3 regions of the Micromonospora sp. NPDC004551 genome follow, and region 1 is predicted to be linked to each of the others. Evidence: riboswitches for the same ligand, from Rfam matches in the RefSeq annotation. Region 1 holds a riboswitch; each other region holds the start of a gene.

Region 1 (5,808 bases):
GCGAAGCCGCTCAGCTTCGTCGCCGTGTTCATCGTGGTACCTCGGTTTCTTCGGGTCCGCGGACCCGTCACGCCCCGACGAGGTCGTAACCGGCCTCGTCCACGGCGGCGCGAACGGTGTCCGTGTCCAACGGGCTCTGACTGGTGACGGTGACCCGGCCGGAGGCCAGGTCGACCTGGACGTCGGTGACGCCCGGCAGCGCGCTCACCTCGGTGCTGACCGAGTTGACGCAGTGCCCGCAGGTCATGCCCTGCACCTGGTACGTGGTGGTGACCATCCCGAATCTCCTTTCCCGCCGCCTCCAGCATATACCCCCGGGGGGTAATGTCAGGAGACACGGCTGCCCGTCGTCGTACCGTTACCCGGTGGGGGTATCGGCTACGTCAAGGACCGTACCATACCCCCGAGGGGTACGGTATCCTTGACGTCATGACCGCACCGACGACCCCGACCCGGGGCTACACCGCCAGCAAGGACCAGCTGCTCGCGCGGCTCCGCCGCATCGAGGGCCAGGTCCGCGGCATCGAGAAGATGGTCGAGGACGACCGCTACTGCATCGACGTGCTGACCCAGATCTCCGCCATTCAGGCCGCACTGGACAAGGTCGGCCTCGGCCTGCTCGACGGGCACGCCCGGCACTGCATGCACGAGGGCGCCGCCGAGGGCCGCGCCGACGAGATGGCCTCCGAGATGATGGCCGCCGTCGGCCGCCTGATGAAGCGCGGCTGACCAGGACGTCCGGCCCCGCAGCTCGGGTCCATCGGCCCGGCCGCCGGGCCCACCTCCGCCGTACGTTCGAGGTGGCGACCGGGACCGGCGCCGACGAGCGGCACCGGACCGGCCGACCCTCGGGACACCGGATCGGAGGGCGGCCGGATGATGTGGAACGGCCCGATGATGGGCTGGATGTGGGCCTGGTCCCTGCTGGGGCTGCTGGTGCTGGTGGGACTCGTCTGGCTGGTGATCCGGCTCACCGGGCCGGCCGCGGGTGCCCTGCCGTCCTCGGCCCGTCGCATCCTCGACGAGCGGTACGCCCACGGCGAGATCGACGACGAGGAGTACCGCCGCCGTCGCGCCGGCCTGGCCTGACCGGTGCGGGTGCCCCGCCGCGAGCGGCCGGGCACCCGCACCGTCACCGGCTCAGAGCCGGTCGAGCAGCTTCCGCATGGCGTCGATCTCGCCCTGCTGGGTGGTGACGATCTGCCGGGCGAGGGCCGTGGCGTCCGGGTGGACGCCGCGGGCGATCTCCTCCTCCGCCATGGTGATGGCGCCCTCGTGGTGGGCGATCATCATGGTCAGGAACTGCCGGTCGAAGTCGGTGCCCGACGCCGCGGCCAGCTTCGCCAGGTCGGCCCCGGACATCATCCCGGGCATGCCGTGATCCATCCCCGGCATGCCGTGCCCGGCGCTCGCCGAGGGCACCGGCCGGCCCCAGGCGGCGAGCCAGCCGGTCATGGTGGCGATCTCCGGCGCCTGGGCCGCCTTGATCTGCGCGGCCAGCCGCTTCACCTCCGGGTCGCCGGCCCGGGTCTCCGCCAGCCCGGACATCTCCACGGCCTGCTGGTGATGCGGAATCATCATCTGCGCGAACATCACGTCCGCGGCGTCGAACGAGGCCGAGGCCCCGGCGGCGGGCGTGCCGGTCGCGGCCGACGGATCGTGGCCGGCGGTCGGGTGGTCCGCGCCACCGCAGGCGGACAGGACGAACGCGGCCGTGAGCGCGGCGCCGGCCAGGGCGGCCGGGCGCGCGAGGGTACGAGTGAACACGAGTGAGCCTTTCGGGTGTCGGAACGTACGCAGCGGTCGGCGGACGCGCGAACCGGTGGTCCGGTCCCCGCGTCGGGCGTCCTATCTGCGCAGCACCGACGTCGTCGCCAGGCGTAGCCCGTGGGGCCGGGGCGGCGGGGCCCGGGGACCGGCGGCGGGCCGGCGCGGGCCACGGACCGCCGGGAAGCCGCCCCGCGACCCGGCCCTTAGCAGCACGGCGAGCAGCAGCACGACGGCGAACGCGCCCAGCACGGCCAGGCAGACGCTCCACCCGGACGGGTCACCGCCCGGGTGGGTCAGCGGCAGCGCGCGCACCGGGCAGCCGTCGCCCGTGCAGTCCGCGAGGGTGGCGGCCCCTCCGGTGTGCCCGACGGCGTGGGCGACCGGCCGTTCCGCCGGCTCGTGCCCGCCGTGGCCGAGGGTGTGCATCGCGGTCAACCCGACCAGCGTGCCGAGCAGCAGCAGGATTCGGGCCCAGCGCCCGCTCACCGCCGTCCGCATCGCCACACCCTCACGGTAGCCAACCGACCGGGCGCCCCGGCCGGGAACCGCCGCCGGTCGCGTCCTCGGTGCGCGCCGGCCCGCCTGGCTACCATTCCGGGCGACGACCCCGGCCTGCGTCGCTCCGCGGGCACCCGGGCCGACCGGTGAACCGACCGGCCCGGTGAGACCTGTCCCGTCGCGAATCGTTGGGAGAGACGCCATGGGCGCCGACCACACCCGTCCCGCGCCGTCCGCCCCGCCGGGCGTACGGCGGATCCTTGTCGCGACGGTGGTGCCGCTCTTCCTGATCACCGTGGTCGCCGCGCTGGTGCTCTGGCCCCGACAGGGCCCGGACCCTGCGGACGCGCCGGCACTGCCCCGCTACCACGGCACGGTGACCCGGGTGGTGACCGTGCCGTGCCCACCGACTCCCGAGACGCCGGAGGGCGGGTCCGCCGGCCCGTGCGGGACGGTGACCGTCAGCGCCGAGCAGGGTCCGGACGCCGGCCGGCAGGTCGAGACGCCGGTGCCCTCCGGCCCCGGCGCGCCCCGCGTCGAGGTCGGCGACAAGGTGATCCTGGTCGAGCTGACCGACCCGGCCGATCCGGCGATGAAGACCTACAACATCGCCGAGCACCGGCGCGGCACGCTGGTCTGGCTGGCGGCGCTGTTCGCCGTGGCGATCGTGGCGTTCGGCCGCTGGCGCGGGCTGGCCGCGCTCGGCGGGCTGGTGGCGAGCTTCGCCATCCTGCTCGGTTTCGTGCTGCCCGGCATCGGCGCCGGCCAGCCGCCGCTGCTGATGGCGATCGTCGGGGCCGCGCTGATCATGTTCGTGGTGCTCTACCTGACCCACGGGATCACCGCGCAGACCTCGGTGGCCGTGCTCGGCACGCTCGGCAGCCTGGTGCTGACCGGGGTCCTCGGCACCCTGGCCACCGCCGCCACCCACCTGACCGGCTTCGGCAGCGAGGACGCGACCACCCTGTCGATGCTCCAGCGCGACGTGGACCTGCACGGGCTGCTGCTGGCCGGGATCGTCATCGGCTCGCTCGGCGTGCTGGACGACGTCACGGTCACCCAGGCGGCCACGGTCACCGAGCTGGCCCATGCCAACCCCACGCTCTCCCGCCGGCACCTCTACCGGGCGGCAACCCGGGTGGGCCGGGCGCACATCGCGTCCACGGTCAACACCATCGTGCTGGCGTACGCGGGCGCCTCGCTGCCGTTGCTGCTCCTGCTCGTCGCCGACTCGCGGCCGGTGAGCGAGATCCTCACGAGCGAGTTCCTGGCCCAGGAGATCGTCCGCAGCGCGGTGGCCACGCTCGGCCTGATCGCGGCCGTACCGCTGACCACCGGACTGGCGGCCGTGGTCACCACGGCCGGGCGGCGCACCACCGCGGGCCCGGTGGCGCCCCCGGCCCCGCGGCCGCCGGAGGCCAGGGACGAGGCGCTGGAGGCGCTGGGCGGCGACAGGAGCACGGAGGCCGCATGGTGACACTCCGCAGCGTGACGGCGGATTTCAAACGCGATCCTGGTCACGCATTGCGAGGACGAATTCTCGCTATTGGTCGGCTTCCGGACGTAGAACACCGAGAGGAGTCTCGGGTAACCTCGCTGCCGGTCACCGCCGAAGGCGCGCACCCGCGCCAGCGGTGCCGCCGCCCAATCGCCCGCGGGCGAGCCGGGGAACCAGGTACATGGGGTGAATCCGCGCGAGCGGTAGGGGCCACTTCCGTCCCGAACCCGGCAGCTAACCCGGTCGGCGGCCGACGGAAGGGAACACTGTGACGGCACCCCTGCGCCGCTGGCTGACCCCCGTGGTGGCCGTGCTCGCCGCGCTCACCGTGCTGGCCGGGCCGACCCCGGCGATGGCGGCCCCGAGCAACCCCACCCCCTCGGGGCACTCCGAGGACGACGACGACCCTCTCATCACCGAGGCCATCGACAGCGCCAACCGGGCCTACCTCCAGGCCAAGGCGAAGCTCGACAAGTCGCGCAAGCGCCAGCTCCAGCTCGCCCTCGAGGTGAAGGCGGCGCAGGGCGAGCTCGACGCGCTGAGCCCGCAGGTGGCCCAGATGGCCGCGCAGTCCTACCGGACCGGCCGGATGGGTGCCATGGCCATGCTCATGGAGAGCAACAGTCCCGACTCGTTCGTCCGGCGGGTCGCCGCCCTCGACGAGCTGAACCTGCTGAACGCGCAGAAGCTCGCCGCCATCAACGCGGCGAAGAACCGCGCCGAGCAGGCCAAGATCGCGCTCGACGCCGAGGTGCGCGAGCAGGAGAAGCAGAAGAACGCGATGGCCCGCGAGAAGGCCGAGACGGAGAAGGCGCTGAAGCTGGTCGGCGGGCTCGGTTTCACCGGCGGCCTGGTCGCCGCCACCTCGCCGGTCGCCCGGATCGGTCCCGGCCGGACGGCCGACGGCGACTGGAAGCCGGAGTCGTGCAGCGAGAACGACCCGACCACCTCGGGCTGCATCACCCCCCGCACGCTCCACGCCTACAAGGAGGTCAAGCGGGCCGGCTTCAACCGCTTCGTGGGCTGCTACCGCCCGGGCGGGCCGTGGGAGCACCCCAAGGGCCGGGCCTGCGACTGGTCCCTCCAGAACAGCGGCTTCTCCCCGTGGCGCACGAAGGACCAGCGGATGTACGGCAACAACGTCGCCGCCTTCCTCATCCGTAACGCCGACCGGCTGGGCATCTACTACGTGATCTGGAACCGGCAGATCTGGTTCCCGGCCACCGGCTGGAAGTCCTACAGCGGGCCCTCCAACCACACCGACCACGTGCACATGTCGCTGCTCTGACGACGTACGCACACGAAGGGCCGGCCCGCGACGCGGGCCGGCCCTTCGGCGTTCTCGGGTGGGTCAGCCGGCCAGCGCCGGGTCGGCGGGTGCGGCCGGGGCGGGCACCGGGGTGGCCGGCGAACCGGCCGGGGCCTCGGCCACCGTGCGCACCTCGCCCGCGCTGAGCCGGTACGACAGGCCGACCACCGTGCACCGCCCCGCCGCCACCTCGCCGGCGAGCACGGAGGACCGGGCCAGCAGCGCCTCCACGGTCTGCGCGATGTGGATGTCGACGATCCCGTCGAGGTCCTCGACGCCCTCCCGGGCGGCCCGGAGCAGGCTCGGCGCGACGGCGTCCACCACCGCGCCGAGGTGCCCGGACGGCGACGTGCCGGTGCGGACCGCCTCACGGGCGGCCTGGACCGCGCCGCACGAGTCGTGGCCGAGCACCACCACGAGAGGGGTGCCCAGCACGGTCACCGCGTATTCGACGCTGCCCAGCACCTCCGGGCCCGCGGTGTGGCCGGCGGTGCGGACGACGAAGAGGTCACCGAGCCCCCGGTCGAAGATGATCTCGGCGGCGAGCCGGGAGTCGGAGCAGCCCACGAGCACCGCGAACGGGTGCTGGCCGTCGGCGACGGCCGCCCGGTGTCCGGCGTCCTGATTCGGATGGTGCGGGGCGCCGGTGACGAACCGGCGGTTACCGGCGTAGAGCTCCGCGAGCGCCTGTTCGGGAGTGATCGGCGGCACTGGTCCTCACCTCGTCCTCGCG
Region 2 (5,808 bases), on a different contig from region 1:
GGCAACATCCCGGACTCGATGGTGACCCAGCAGATCGACGTGCTGAACAAGGCGTACGCCGGTTCCACCGGTGGCGCCGCGACCGCCTTCAGCTTCCAGCTCACGAAGGTGCACCACGTCACCAACGCCGCCTGGTACCCGATCGTCCAGGGCTCCTCCGCCGAGCGCTCGATGAAGAGCACGCTGCGCGAGGGCGGCAAGAACACCCTGAACATCTACCTGGGCGAGCTGAGCGACGACCTGCTCGGCTGGGCGACCTTCCCGCAGCGCAAGCTGAACAGCATGGACGGCGTGGTCGCGCTGAGCGAGTCGCTGCCGGGTGGCACCGCCACCAACTACAACCAGGGCGACACCGGCACGCACGAGATCGGCCACTGGCTGAACCTCTACCACACCTTCCAGGGTGGCTGCTCGGGCTCGGGTGACAGCGTCTCCGACACCCCGGCCGAGGCCTCGCCGGCCTTCGAGTGCCCGACCGGTCGCGACACCTGCACCACGGCCGGCCTGGACCCGATCACCAACTTCATGGACTACACCTACGACTCGTGCATGTACCAGTTCACCCCTGGTCAGGCGAGCCGCATGCTGACCGCGTGGAACGCCTACCGCGCGGCCTGAACGCCCCGCACCACAACACCGGTGCCGGTTCCGTCCTCGGACGGGGCCGGCACCGGTGTTTTCGCGGTCAGGCCGCCGGGCGGCGGGTGTCGAAGCCGTGCCGGCCCCGCCGGCCTTCGGGCGCGAGCGGGTCACGCCGGGCGGGCGCGGCGGCTCCCGAGTCGAGCCAGACGCGCACCTCCGGCCGACCGGCGCCGGGGCGGGCCACCTGGTCACGGCGGGTCAGCATCGCCACGTCGACCGTGAACTCGAACAGCCGCCAGTCGCCCTGCGGCGCGGCCCGGCCGATGCGGGCCACCCGGGCGACCGTCGCCGGGTCGGTCACCGGGCGGGCCCGGCCGGCCACATAGGCCTCGTCGTCGCGCTCCTCCGGCGGGAAGGAGTGCAGCGCGTAGCGGCCGTCGCGTTCGAGGTCGCGGCGCTTGGGCGAGTCGATGACGAAGCACCAGAGCCCGTCGTCGGTGATGACCGGGGAGACCGGGTGCACTCGCGGGCCGCCGTCGGCGCGGACCGTGGCGAGGTAGCCGAAACCCGGCCCGTACTGCTGCAACAGGAGGCGGATCTCGTCGGCGAGGCGGGGCTCGTCGGCGGCGAATTCGGACCAGGATGCCATGCGGACATTCTATCGAACACGTGTACGAAGATGTAGTCCGACACGCAGGTCACCCGTACCGGTCGCTATGGTGTTCCGATGCTGCTCTCCGACCGCGACCTGGTCTCCGAGATCAAGGCGGGCACGCTCGCGCTGGAGCCCTTCGAGCCCACGCTGGTGCAGCCGTCCAGCATCGACGTCCGCCTGGACCGGCTGTTCCGGGTCTTCAACAACCATCTCTACACGCACATCGACCCGTCCGTGCAGCAGGACGACCTCACCTCGATGGTGGAGGTGCCCGAGGGCCAGCCGTTCGTGCTGCACCCGGGCGAGTTCGTGCTCGCCTCCACGCTGGAGGTGATCTCGCTGGGCGACCAGCTCGCCGGCCGCTTGGAGGGCAAGTCCAGCCTGGGCCGCCTCGGTCTGCTCACCCACTCGACCGCCGGTTTCATCGACCCGGGCTTCTCCGGGCACGTCACGCTGGAGCTGTCCAACGTGGCCAACCTGCCGATCACACTCTGGCCGGGCATGAAGATCGGCCAGCTCTGCATCTTCCGGCTCTCCTCGCCGGCCGAGCACCCGTACGGCTCGGCCGTCTACGGCTCCCGCTACCAGGGCCAGCGCGGGCCCACCCCGAGCCGGTCCTGGCAGAACTGGCGCACCTGGCCGACGCGCTGACCGACCCGCACCTGAGTGACGGCACCGGGGCCCCCGCCACGCGGGGACCCCGGCCCGCACATCAGCCCGGGCGGCCGTAGCTGTTGATCTGGCCGTCGTCGACGCGCTTCATCGTGATCGGCTTGCCGGACTGGGAGGCGTGCACCACCCAGCCGTCGCCGACGTACATGGCGACGTGGTGCAGGTCGCTGTAGTAGAAGACGAGGTCGCCGGCGCGCAGCTCGCTCCGGCTCACCCGCCTGGTCACGTCGTGCTGCTGCCGCGCGTTGTGCGGCAGCGAGACGCCGGCCTTCGCCCAGGCCGCCATGGTGAGGCCCGAGCAGTCGTAGTGGTCCGGCCCGGCGGCGCCCCAGACATAGATCTTGCCGATCTGGGCGCAGGCGAACTTGACCGCGATGCCGGCCGGGCCACCGGGGTAGCCGGCGGGGCAGGGCGCCGGGCGCAGGGGCCCGCCGCCACCGTTGCCGTAGACCTTGAGGCGCAGCTTCTGCAGCTTGGCGATCTCGGCGTCGATCTGCTTCTTCTTGGCCGCGAGCTGGGCCTCGGTGCGCGCCAGCCCGGTGATCATTTCGTCGAGTGGCCGCTTCTTGGCGGCCAGTTCGTCGCGCAGCTCGGCAACGGCGTGGACCTGCTCCTGCTGGCGGTGCGCGAAGCGGTCGAGCAGTTGGAGGCCGTCCACGAGGTCGCTCGGTGACCGGCTGCCGAGCAGCGCGTTGACGGTGGAGAGGTTGTTGTCGCCCTTGTACGCGTCGGCGGCGAGCCCGCCCACCTGACCGAGGGCGGCGTCGACCCGCGCCTCGAGCGGGGCGATCTGCCGGGCGAGCGCGGCGGCCTGCTTCCGCTTGGCGGCGAGCTGCTCGCGGGTGGCGTTGACCTGTTCGATGATCGGTTCGAGCTTGTTCCAGTCCTGGTCGATCTGGCGCTCGATCTCGGCGACCGACGGGTCGGCGTGTGCCGCCGTGGCGCCGCCGGTCAGGACGACGGCGGTGCCGACCAGGGCGGCCAGGGCGGTGGTGAAGCGGGACCAGCGGGAACGCGGCGCAGCCGTCGAGCGGTCGACCGACCGGCCCGACGGTGGCCGCGGGGCATGGCGTGCCACCGGGCTTCCGTACTCCTTCTTCCTGGCCGCCTACCGAGTTAGCTGACGGGTTCGGGCGGGAAGGGAGCCGCCCTACCGCAGTGGCTGCGGATTCACCCCAGGTACCTGGGTCCCCGGCTCGCCCGGAGGCGACTCGGCGGTGTCGGACCGTCACCACCCGGGCTGGACGGTGAAGCTGGCGGTCGACGATTGACCAGAGTAGAGAGCGTCGTTATCGTTCCGCAACCCAACAGGCCGTGACACTCCGTACGTGAAGGTTTTCTTCACACGAGATTACTTTGTGGAAAGGTATTGACCCGGAGGGTGTGCGGGGTGAGGGTGGGGATCGCAGTGACCCCCATCCCTGTCTGGAGGTTCGATGCACCTCTCACCCCCACCGTCGGGCAGACGGATGCTGCTGGCAGCCGCCGTCGCGGCTGCCACCGCACTGGTGGCGACCGGACCGGTCGCCGCCGAACCGCTCACCCAACCCGCCGGCGACCGCCAGGACCAGTACGCCGCCGCAGCAGCGGAGTACGGCGTGCCGCAGAGCGTCCTGCTCAGCGTCTCGTACCTGGAGTCGCGCTGGGACACCCACACGGGTCAGCCGAGCACCAGCGGCGGCTACGGCCCGATGCACCTCACCGACGCCCAGCACGTCCTCGCGACCCCGGCCAGCGGCCACGTCGACGAGGGCGAGGACCCGAGGGGCGACGACTCCCGCCCGCTCACCCTCGACCCGGCCATCGCGGCCGCACCGGCGGAGGACGTGCTGCCGCAGGCGTCCCTGCAGACGCTCGACGCCGCCGCGGCACTCACCGGCCTCGCCGAGGAGACGCTGCGGACCGACGCGGCCGCGAACATCCGGGGCGGGGCGGCGCTGCTCGCCTCGTACCAGAAGGAACTGGGTGCGCCGGTCGGCGCCGGCACCGACCCGGCGGCCTGGTACAGCGCGGTGGCCCGGTACTCCGGCGCGGACACCGAGGACGCGGCGGCGGCCTTCGCCGACGAGGTCTACGACCAGCTCGGCCTGGGCGCGGCCCGCACCACCGACGACGGCCAGCGGGTGACCCTGGCCGCCACCACGGTGACGCCGGACCAGTCCGGGCTGCACAAGCTGGGCCTCCGCCGCGCCGAGCGGCCGGACGGCCTGGAGTGCCCGGTCCGCCTCGCCTGCGAGTGGATCCCGGCCCCGTACCAGAAGTACGGCCCGGGAGCCGGCGACTACGGCAACCACGACCTCGGCAACCGGCCGGCCCAGCAGAAGATCGAGTACATCGTCATCCACGACACCGAGGGCTACTTCGGCCCGAGCGTGAACCTGGTGAAGGACCCGACCTACCTGGGCTGGCACTACACGCTGCGCTCGGTGGACGGGTACGTGGCCCAGCACATCAAGGCCAAGGACGTGGGCTGGCACGCGGGCAACTGGTACGTCAACGCCAAGTCCATCGGCCTGGAGCACGAGGGCTTCGCCGGCCACGGCACCTGGTACACCGAGGCGATGTACCGGACCTCGGCCAAGCTGGTCCGGCACCTGGCGCTGAAGTTCCAGATCCCGCTGGACCGGCAGCACATCATCGGCCACGACAACGTGCCCGGCACCACCGCCGGCACCGTGGCCGGCATGCACTGGGACCCGGGCCCCTACTGGGACTGGTCGCACTACTTCGATCTCATGAAGGCGCCGTTCCACTCCACCGGCACGCCGCACACCGGCCTGGTCACGATCGACCCGGACTTCGCCACCAACCAGCCGGCCTTCACCGGCTGCAACCAGCAGCCGCCGGGTGTGCCGAAGCCGACGCCGCCGGCCGCGCCGTGCCCGCTGCGCGGCTCCTCGGCGGTGATCCTGCGGACCGCGCCGAGCGCCACCGCCCCGCTGGTCAACGACCTCGGTCTGCGACCGAACGGCACGCCGGACACCATGTACATCTCCGACCACGGCGCGCGCGCCTCGGCCGGCCAGACGTACGCCCTCGCGGACATCCAGGGCGACTGGACCGCCATCTGGTACCTCAACCAGAAGGCGTGGTTCTACAACCCGGCCTCCGCACCGACGGCCAAGTGGGCGAACGGCTTCGTGGTGACCCCCAAGCCCGGGAAGACCACCATCCGGGTGTACGGGCGCGCCTACCCCGAGCAGGCGGCCTACCCGGCCGGGGTGCCGTACCAGACCATCTCTCCGCTGCAGTACTCCCTCTCGGCGGGCCAGCGGTACGTGGTCGGCGGGGTCCTGCCGGGCGAGTACTACCGGGCCGTCACCTTCGACGGCTCCGCACCGGGTGACTGGACGGTCATCCGCGGCGAGAACCGGTACGTGCAGATCCAGTTCGGGCACCGCGTGATGTTCGTGAACCTCGACGACGTCGACATCCAGCCCGCCTCGGTCGGCGCACCCGCCTGACCGACCTGATGACGAAGGCCCCCGGTCCGCAGGGACCGGGGGCCTTCGTGCAGCTGTGGATCAGTAGGGGCGGCGGTAGCCGGCGACGGGCATGTAGGAGACCTTGCTGACCTGGACCGGTTTGCCGGTCCGCGGCGCGTGCACCATCAGCCCGTTGCCGAGGTAGAGCCCCACATGGTGCAGGTCGCTGTAGAAGAAGACCAGGTCGCCCGGTCTGGCGTCGCTCGACGCGATCTTCCGGCCCTCGTTCCACTGCGCGCCGGTGAAGTGGGTGAGCGAGATGCCCGCCGCCTTGTAGGCGTACTGGGTGAGGCCGGAGCAGTCGAACGAGTTCGGGCCGGTGGCGCCCCAGACGTACGGGTCACCGACCTGGAGGCAGGCCGTCTTGATCGCGGTCCGCGCGGCGCTGCTCACGACGCCGTCGATGGCCGGGCA
Region 3 (5,808 bases), on a different contig from region 1:
GGTAGCGGCGGGCCGCCTCGTCCCGGGTGGCGAACCAGGTCACCGGACGGTCGGCCAGCTCGCGGGCCTTCGCCAGCTCGGCCGGGGACCAGACGGCCTTGATGCCGAGCCCGACCACCGCGTCGACGGGCAGGCGCCGCGACCGCGCGGCCAGCGCCAGCGCCACCACCCCGCCGAGCGAGTGGCCGAGCAGCACGAGCCGGTCGCGGGGGCCGAGCCGGTCGGCCACCGGGCCGAGGCCCTCGACGACCCGCCGGGCCAGGGCCTCGAAGGAGTAGCCGGGCAGCGGGGGCGACCAGCCGTGACCGGCCAGGTCGGGGGCGAGCCAGCGCCCCGCCCAGGAGCGCTCCAGCAGCGGCGCCCAGGGCAGCCACACCTCACCGGTGGCGCCCATGCCGTGCAGCAGCAGCAGATGGCGGGTACCCGTCTCGTCGCCCATACGGCGCAGTGTGCCACCGGACGGACACCGGGCGCGAGAGCGGACACCGGCGCGGACGACGTCGGGCACCGGCTCGGTGGAGCCGGTGCCCGACGGTAGGTGCGATCAGGCGGAGTAGCCGCGGGTGGCGGCCCAGTTCGCCAGGTCGATGGTGCTGATCCAGTACGCGGGCAGCGCCGCGTTCGCCGAGTCGGCGATCCGGACGGTGCGGCCGTCGTCCTTGTAGCCGACCACGGCGATGTAGTGGCCGCCCGGGAACGAGTGCCAGCCACCGTCGGTGTCGGTGGCGTCGCCGGCGATGTTGACCACCACGCCCCGGCCGTCGGTGATCGCCTTGACCACGTCCGCCTGGAGCTGGTCCATCTCCGCCGGGCTCGCCGAGCCGTCGAACATGTGGGTCCGGTACGGGCTGCCCTTGACCATCTGGTTCAGACCCCGGGTGGTGTCCTCGGCGGAGTTGGTGCCGTTCTCGCCGGCGTTCAGCGGGGCGATCATCGCGTCCTGGGTGGTCTCGACGCCGCTCGCGCTGAGCGCGTTGCGCACCGCGGCCGGGCCGCAGTTCCAGTAGGCGGTCTGCGCCTCGTAGGTGTAGTCGAGCACCTTGGTCGATGGCGGCTTCGGCTTGGCCTTCCGGGTGGTGTCCGGGTCGGTGGTGGCCTTGGCCGCGGCCTTCGCGGCCGACGGCGACGCGCTCGGGGAGACGGACGGCGAGGGGGCGGCGGCCCGGGCCTCACCGCGGGTCGCGACCTCGCCGAGCCGGGAGCCCAGCTCGGCCACCGCGGCGGTGTTCTCCTGGCGGACCGGGGCGTCGTCGGTGGCGGCGAGGGCGGCACTGGTGCCGCCGGCCAGGACGAGCGCCGCGGCCGAGCCGGCGATGATCTGGTACGGACGTTCGGTCACGATGCGGCGCAACTGACGCTTCAGGTGGTGCTTCACGGGTTCCTCCACGGAGCGTGCGGCACACACCGGCCCCACGCGCGGAGGAACTCACGCGCGCTGGCGGGGCGGGTCGCCGCGGAAGGGGATCGCCCGGGGGGCCGGGCGGTCGGGACGGTTGCCGGATCCGGTCGCCGTCAGGCGAGCGCCGGCACCACGATGCCGCGGAGGCGGGGGGACGAGCGGGGGCTGGTGAGCACGAGGAATGGCACTCCTTCCATGACCGCCGACCGGGTTAGCTGACGGATTCGGGCGGGAAGTTCGCCCTACCCCGGGCCGTGGCCCGCGGATTCACCCCGGTGTTGCTGTGGGTCCCCGGTTCGTGAGAGCACGATTAGGCGGGTCGGCGCGGCGTCGCCACTTGCGATCGGAAACCGCTCCGGACGCGCCGACACTACCGGTGGGTATGCCGCCTGCCAAGCGCTCTCACCTGCTTAAACCTCGTGCACCACTACGGATATCGGAACAGTCGGTCACTGACTTCACTCAATGGGACGAGCAGTTACGGCGGCACGGTCCGGCGAAAAGCGGACATCCGGTGGCGGCCCACCCGGAATTGCGGGGGTCGATCGCACCGCCTGCCCCCGATGACCGTTTCCGGGGTCCGGGTGACCGGGCTCACCGATTTCGGATAACGATTCGGCCGATTCCCGCCCGCGAGCCGGGAGTCGACCCGGGTTCAGCCGGCGCGGGCCGGGCGCCAGCGTGCACCGGCCACGGCGGTGGCGGTGACCGGCGTGCGCGCCGCCGTGCCGTCGTTCGCAGGGGTGCGGCGGAGGGCGCCGGTGGCCGCGTACGCCTCGGAGGCCAGGGTGCGGGCCGCCTCGGCGGCCAGCTCGGCGTCCCGCCACGCCCGCCGCTCCCGCTCGGCGGCCGCCGTCCAACCGGCCCGGCGGCCCTCACGTACCGCCCGGGCCAGGACGATCTCCTGCTCGGCCGGGTGCCGGCGCGGGTCCCACCCGTTGCGGTGGGCCAGGACGTCGGCGAGCTGGCGGGCGCTCAGGTCGCCCCGCCAGTGGGCCGTCATGGCGGTGTGGTGCAGCCAGCGCTCCCGGGCCGCGTACTCGGCGGGGGTGCGCGGGGTGTGCGGGGCGGGCAGGGCGGCGGCGCCGGCGAGCCGGCGGGCGGCCGTGTCGGCCTCGTCGTACGCCCGCCAGGCCCGGTCGGCCTCGTCGTGGGCGGCGAGCCACTGCTCCCGGCGCCGCCGGGCGGTCTGCCGGGCCCCGGCGGCGGCCACCGCCACCTCGTCGGCGTAGCGGCGCAGGTCGGCCCGGCGGGCGGCCTCGTCGGCGGCCGGGTCGGGGGCCGGCTCGGGTGCCCCGTCCCGCTCGGGGCGGGCGACCAGCACGGCGAGCACGCCGAGGGCGAGCAGGAGCAGGGCCGACCAGATCGCGGCGGCCTCGGGAACCTCGGTCAGGAAGCGGTAGAGAACGGTCTGCGGCATGGCGCACCTCACGGGAGAGATCGTGGTGGAGAGGTGTCCGCACGGCCCGTGGGAGCGGCGGGCGCAGCGGCGACGCGTCCCGCCGGGCCGCTCACGGGCGGGTGCGGGGGTGAGGTTCGGTGCGTGGGGAGGGCGAGGGGGTCAGCGGGCGGGCGGTGCCCGGGAGCCGACGGTTGCGGGAACCAGCCCCGCCAGGACGAGAGGCCGTCCGGCCGCGCCGGTGCCGGACACGGCCCGGTCCGCCTCCCGGGTGACGGCTATGAACACCGCCACCGGCCCGGGCTCGCCGGCCGACCGGGCCGGCCCGTCGGCGGCGTCGTCCCGCAGGGCCGGGGCAACGGCCCCGCCCCGGAGGGCCGCCCCGCGCACCGCGTCGGCGGCGCGCCCGTCCGCTCCGGCCGGGAGGTGCTGACCGGCGTCGGCCCGGAGGGCCGGACCCTCGACGGAGGCCACCACGGCGGGCGCCGCCGGCGGGGCCGCGGCCCCGCCGAGCGGCAGGGTCGCCGCGCCGAACGAGCAGGCGACCAGCACGGCCAGGGTGGCCAGCGTCCGGGCGGTCCAGCGCGCCACCCACCACACGGGACAGGTGAGCGCGATCGGCAGCACGGGTACAAACTAGCGCCGCTGCCGCCACACCGCACCGGTCGCCGGGCGTGTCGCGCCACCCGGAAACGCGGCACCGACCAGGGTGGACGGTCGGCGGACGCGGCGAAGCCGGGAGGCGGGTGCGCGGCTCAGCCGGGGTCGCGCCGGCCGGCGTACTCGACGGGTCTGGCAGCCGTTTCCGGGGCCGCGCGGGGGGCGGGGACGGAGGGCGCCGGTGCTGCGGTGGCCGGCGCCGGACGGGCCCGGCGCGCCGGGCCGAGGCGGCGCATCAGGGGCATCTCCACCCAGCGGTGCAGCGCCGCGGCGAGCAGGAGGTTGAGCAGCAGGAAGACGAGCACCACGAGCGGCCCCCACCACCCGGGCAGGCCGGTCCCCCAGTCACCGGTGAGCCGCAGCAGCGTCTTCATGACGAGCACGTGGACCAGGTAGAAGGCGAAGGAGACCTCACCGAGCCAGACCATCGGGCGGGACCGCCACGGCGTGCGCCGGCCCCGCACGTCGGCGTCCGCCGCCGCGGCGATGACCAGCAGGTACGCCGCCGCGAGCAACGCCGCCCAGAACTCGGCGCGGATCCACAGCGCGGCGACGACCCAGGTGGCGACGAAGAGCAGGCTGGCCACGGTCAGGTTCGGCCCCCGCCAGCGGCCCCGGCGCAGCAGCTCGGCCGCGGCCACGCCCATCCAGAACTCGGCGGAGCGGGTGACCGGGAAGATCTGGGTGAACCACCAGCGGCTCTCCTCGGGCACCAGGAGCTGGGCGGGCCAGAGTGCCAGGATGAACAGCGGCACGGCGACCACCACGGCCCACAGCGCTCCGGTGCGGGCCCGCCGCAGCCACGGGAGCACCAGCGGCAGGCACAGGTAGAAGGCCAGCTCGCAGGAGAGCGACCAGCTCACGTTGTTGACGCTGTAGAAGTAGCCGTCGAGCGGGATCCAGGCCTGCACCAGGAAGAGGTTGCCGATCGCGGCCCACGGTGCGACCGGGTCGGCGAACCAGAACGCGACGGCCAGCGCCGCCACGAAGGTCACCAGGTGGTTCGGGTAGATCTTGGCGACCCGGCGGCGCAGGAAGGTGCGTCGCGGCTCGCCGTCGCGGTACGACCAGACCAGCACGAACCCACTGAGGATGAAGAAGAACTCCACCCCGGAGAGGCCGAGGCTGAACGCCTTGTTCACCACCGTCCGGAGGTCGGGCTCGGCGACGATCCCCATGGTGCCGACGTGGAAACCGAAGACCAGCAGGGCGGCGATCCAACGCAGCCCGGTCAGCGACGGCAGCCGGGTGGCGCGGGTGGCGGCCGGGGAGCTTGTCACCCGGGGCACCCTACCGGGTGGTATGCCCGGACGCCGATCGGCGCCGATCCCTCGTACGCCTGTTCGATCAGGGGGTACGATCGGCGGCGTGTCCGACGTCGTGTACCAGCCCTCGATGCTCGACTTCGCCGCGCAGGGACCCACGCTGGGCCCGCTCGCCGGCCGGCTGCGCCGGCACGAGCTGAGCCGGGGCGCCTGGGTCGACCACCTGCCCGGCTGGGTGGCGGGCTCCGACGCGGTGCTCGACACGCTGCTGCACGAGGTGCCGTGGCGGGCCGAGCGCCGCACCATGTACGACGCCGAGGTCGACGTCCCCCGCCTGCTCTGCTGGTTCGCGGCCGGCCGCCCGCTGCCGCACCCGGTGCTCACGGCGGCGCGCGACACGCTCACCGGCCACTACGCGGCCGAGCTGGGCGAGCCTTTCGTCACCGCCGGCATGTGCCTCTACCGGGACGGCCGGGACAGCGTGGCCTGGCACGGCGACACCCTCGGCCGCTCCGCCCACACCGACACGATGGTGGCCATCGTCTCGTTCGGATCGCCCCGGCCGCTGCTGCTGCGGCCCCGGGGCGGCGGAGGGACCAGCCTGCGCTTCCCGCTCGGCCACGGCGACCTGGTGGTGATGGGCGGGTCCTGCCAGCGCACCTGGGAGCACGCGATCCCGAAGACCGCCCGGCCGGTCGGCCCCCGGGTCAGCGTCCAGTTCCGCCCCGCCGGGGTGGCGTGACACCGGACCGGCACCGGGCCCCGGCCGGCGCCGTGCTAGAAACAACTCTCAGGGTCGATCACGCCCCCGTCACCTGACGACGCGAAGGGCGGCCCATGACCCAGTCCACCACCTCCCGCTGGTCCCCCTGGACCCTGCACGGTGACGGACGCTCCGTCACCCCCGGCGACGTGGTCCACCCCGACGAGCGGCTCTCCTGGCCGCGCACGGTCGGGGTCGGCGTGCAGCACGTGGTGGCCATGTTCGGCGCCACCTTCACGGTGCCGCTGATCACCGGCTTCCCGCCGGCCACCACGCTCTTCTTCTCCGGGCTCGGCACGCTGCTGTTCCTGCTGATCACCGG

Evidence for each region. A riboswitch is a leader RNA that binds a small molecule or an ion and turns the genes downstream of it on or off. The one in region 1 is predicted to bind cyclic di-AMP.
Region 2: it holds a riboswitch for cyclic di-AMP, as region 1 does, so the genes downstream of both, ABZW14_RS32395 (NlpC/P60 family protein) here and ABZW14_RS02245 (hypothetical protein) in region 1, are expected to answer to the same signal.
Region 3: it holds a riboswitch for cyclic di-AMP, as region 1 does, so the genes downstream of both, ABZW14_RS18615 (C39 family peptidase) here and ABZW14_RS02245 (hypothetical protein) in region 1, are expected to answer to the same signal.

The regions. Positions count from the first base shown of each region.
Region 1 covers NZ_JBEXLM010000001.1:449,482-455,289, reverse strand. The annotation lists gene ABZW14_RS02280 (hypothetical protein) at 1-32, opposite strand, end outside; gene ABZW14_RS02275 (heavy-metal-associated domain-containing protein) at 68-277, opposite strand; gene ABZW14_RS02270 (metal-sensitive transcriptional regulator) at 430-729, shown strand; gene ABZW14_RS02265 (SHOCT domain-containing protein) at 877-1,089, shown strand; gene ABZW14_RS02260 (DUF305 domain-containing protein) at 1,141-1,767, opposite strand; gene ABZW14_RS02255 (hypothetical protein) at 1,849-2,274, opposite strand; gene ABZW14_RS02250 (YibE/F family protein) at 2,471-3,745, shown strand; cyclic di-AMP (ydaO/yuaA leader) riboswitch at 3,900-4,031, shown strand; gene ABZW14_RS02245 (hypothetical protein) at 4,035-5,054, shown strand; gene ABZW14_RS02240 (carbonic anhydrase) at 5,118-5,786, opposite strand.
Region 2 covers NZ_JBEXLM010000048.1:6,728-12,535, forward strand. The annotation lists gene ABZW14_RS32380 (zinc metalloprotease) at 1-618, shown strand, start outside; gene ABZW14_RS32385 (pyridoxamine 5'-phosphate oxidase family protein) at 686-1,231, opposite strand; gene dcd (dCTP deaminase) at 1,310-1,888, shown strand; gene ABZW14_RS32395 (NlpC/P60 family protein) at 1,950-2,987, opposite strand; cyclic di-AMP (ydaO/yuaA leader) riboswitch at 3,001-3,136, opposite strand; gene ABZW14_RS32400 (peptidoglycan recognition family protein) at 3,379-5,373, shown strand; gene ABZW14_RS32405 (NlpC/P60 family protein) at 5,434-5,808, opposite strand, start outside.
Region 3 covers NZ_JBEXLM010000014.1:156,900-162,707, forward strand. The annotation lists gene ABZW14_RS18610 (alpha/beta fold hydrolase) at 1-439, opposite strand, end outside; gene ABZW14_RS18615 (C39 family peptidase) at 545-1,387, opposite strand; cyclic di-AMP (ydaO/yuaA leader) riboswitch at 1,585-1,726, opposite strand; gene ABZW14_RS18620 (hypothetical protein) at 2,055-2,819, opposite strand; gene ABZW14_RS18625 (hypothetical protein) at 2,961-3,425, opposite strand; gene ABZW14_RS18630 (acyltransferase) at 3,554-4,738, opposite strand; gene ABZW14_RS18635 (alpha-ketoglutarate-dependent dioxygenase AlkB) at 4,827-5,465, shown strand; gene ABZW14_RS18640 (solute carrier family 23 protein) at 5,561-5,808, shown strand, end outside.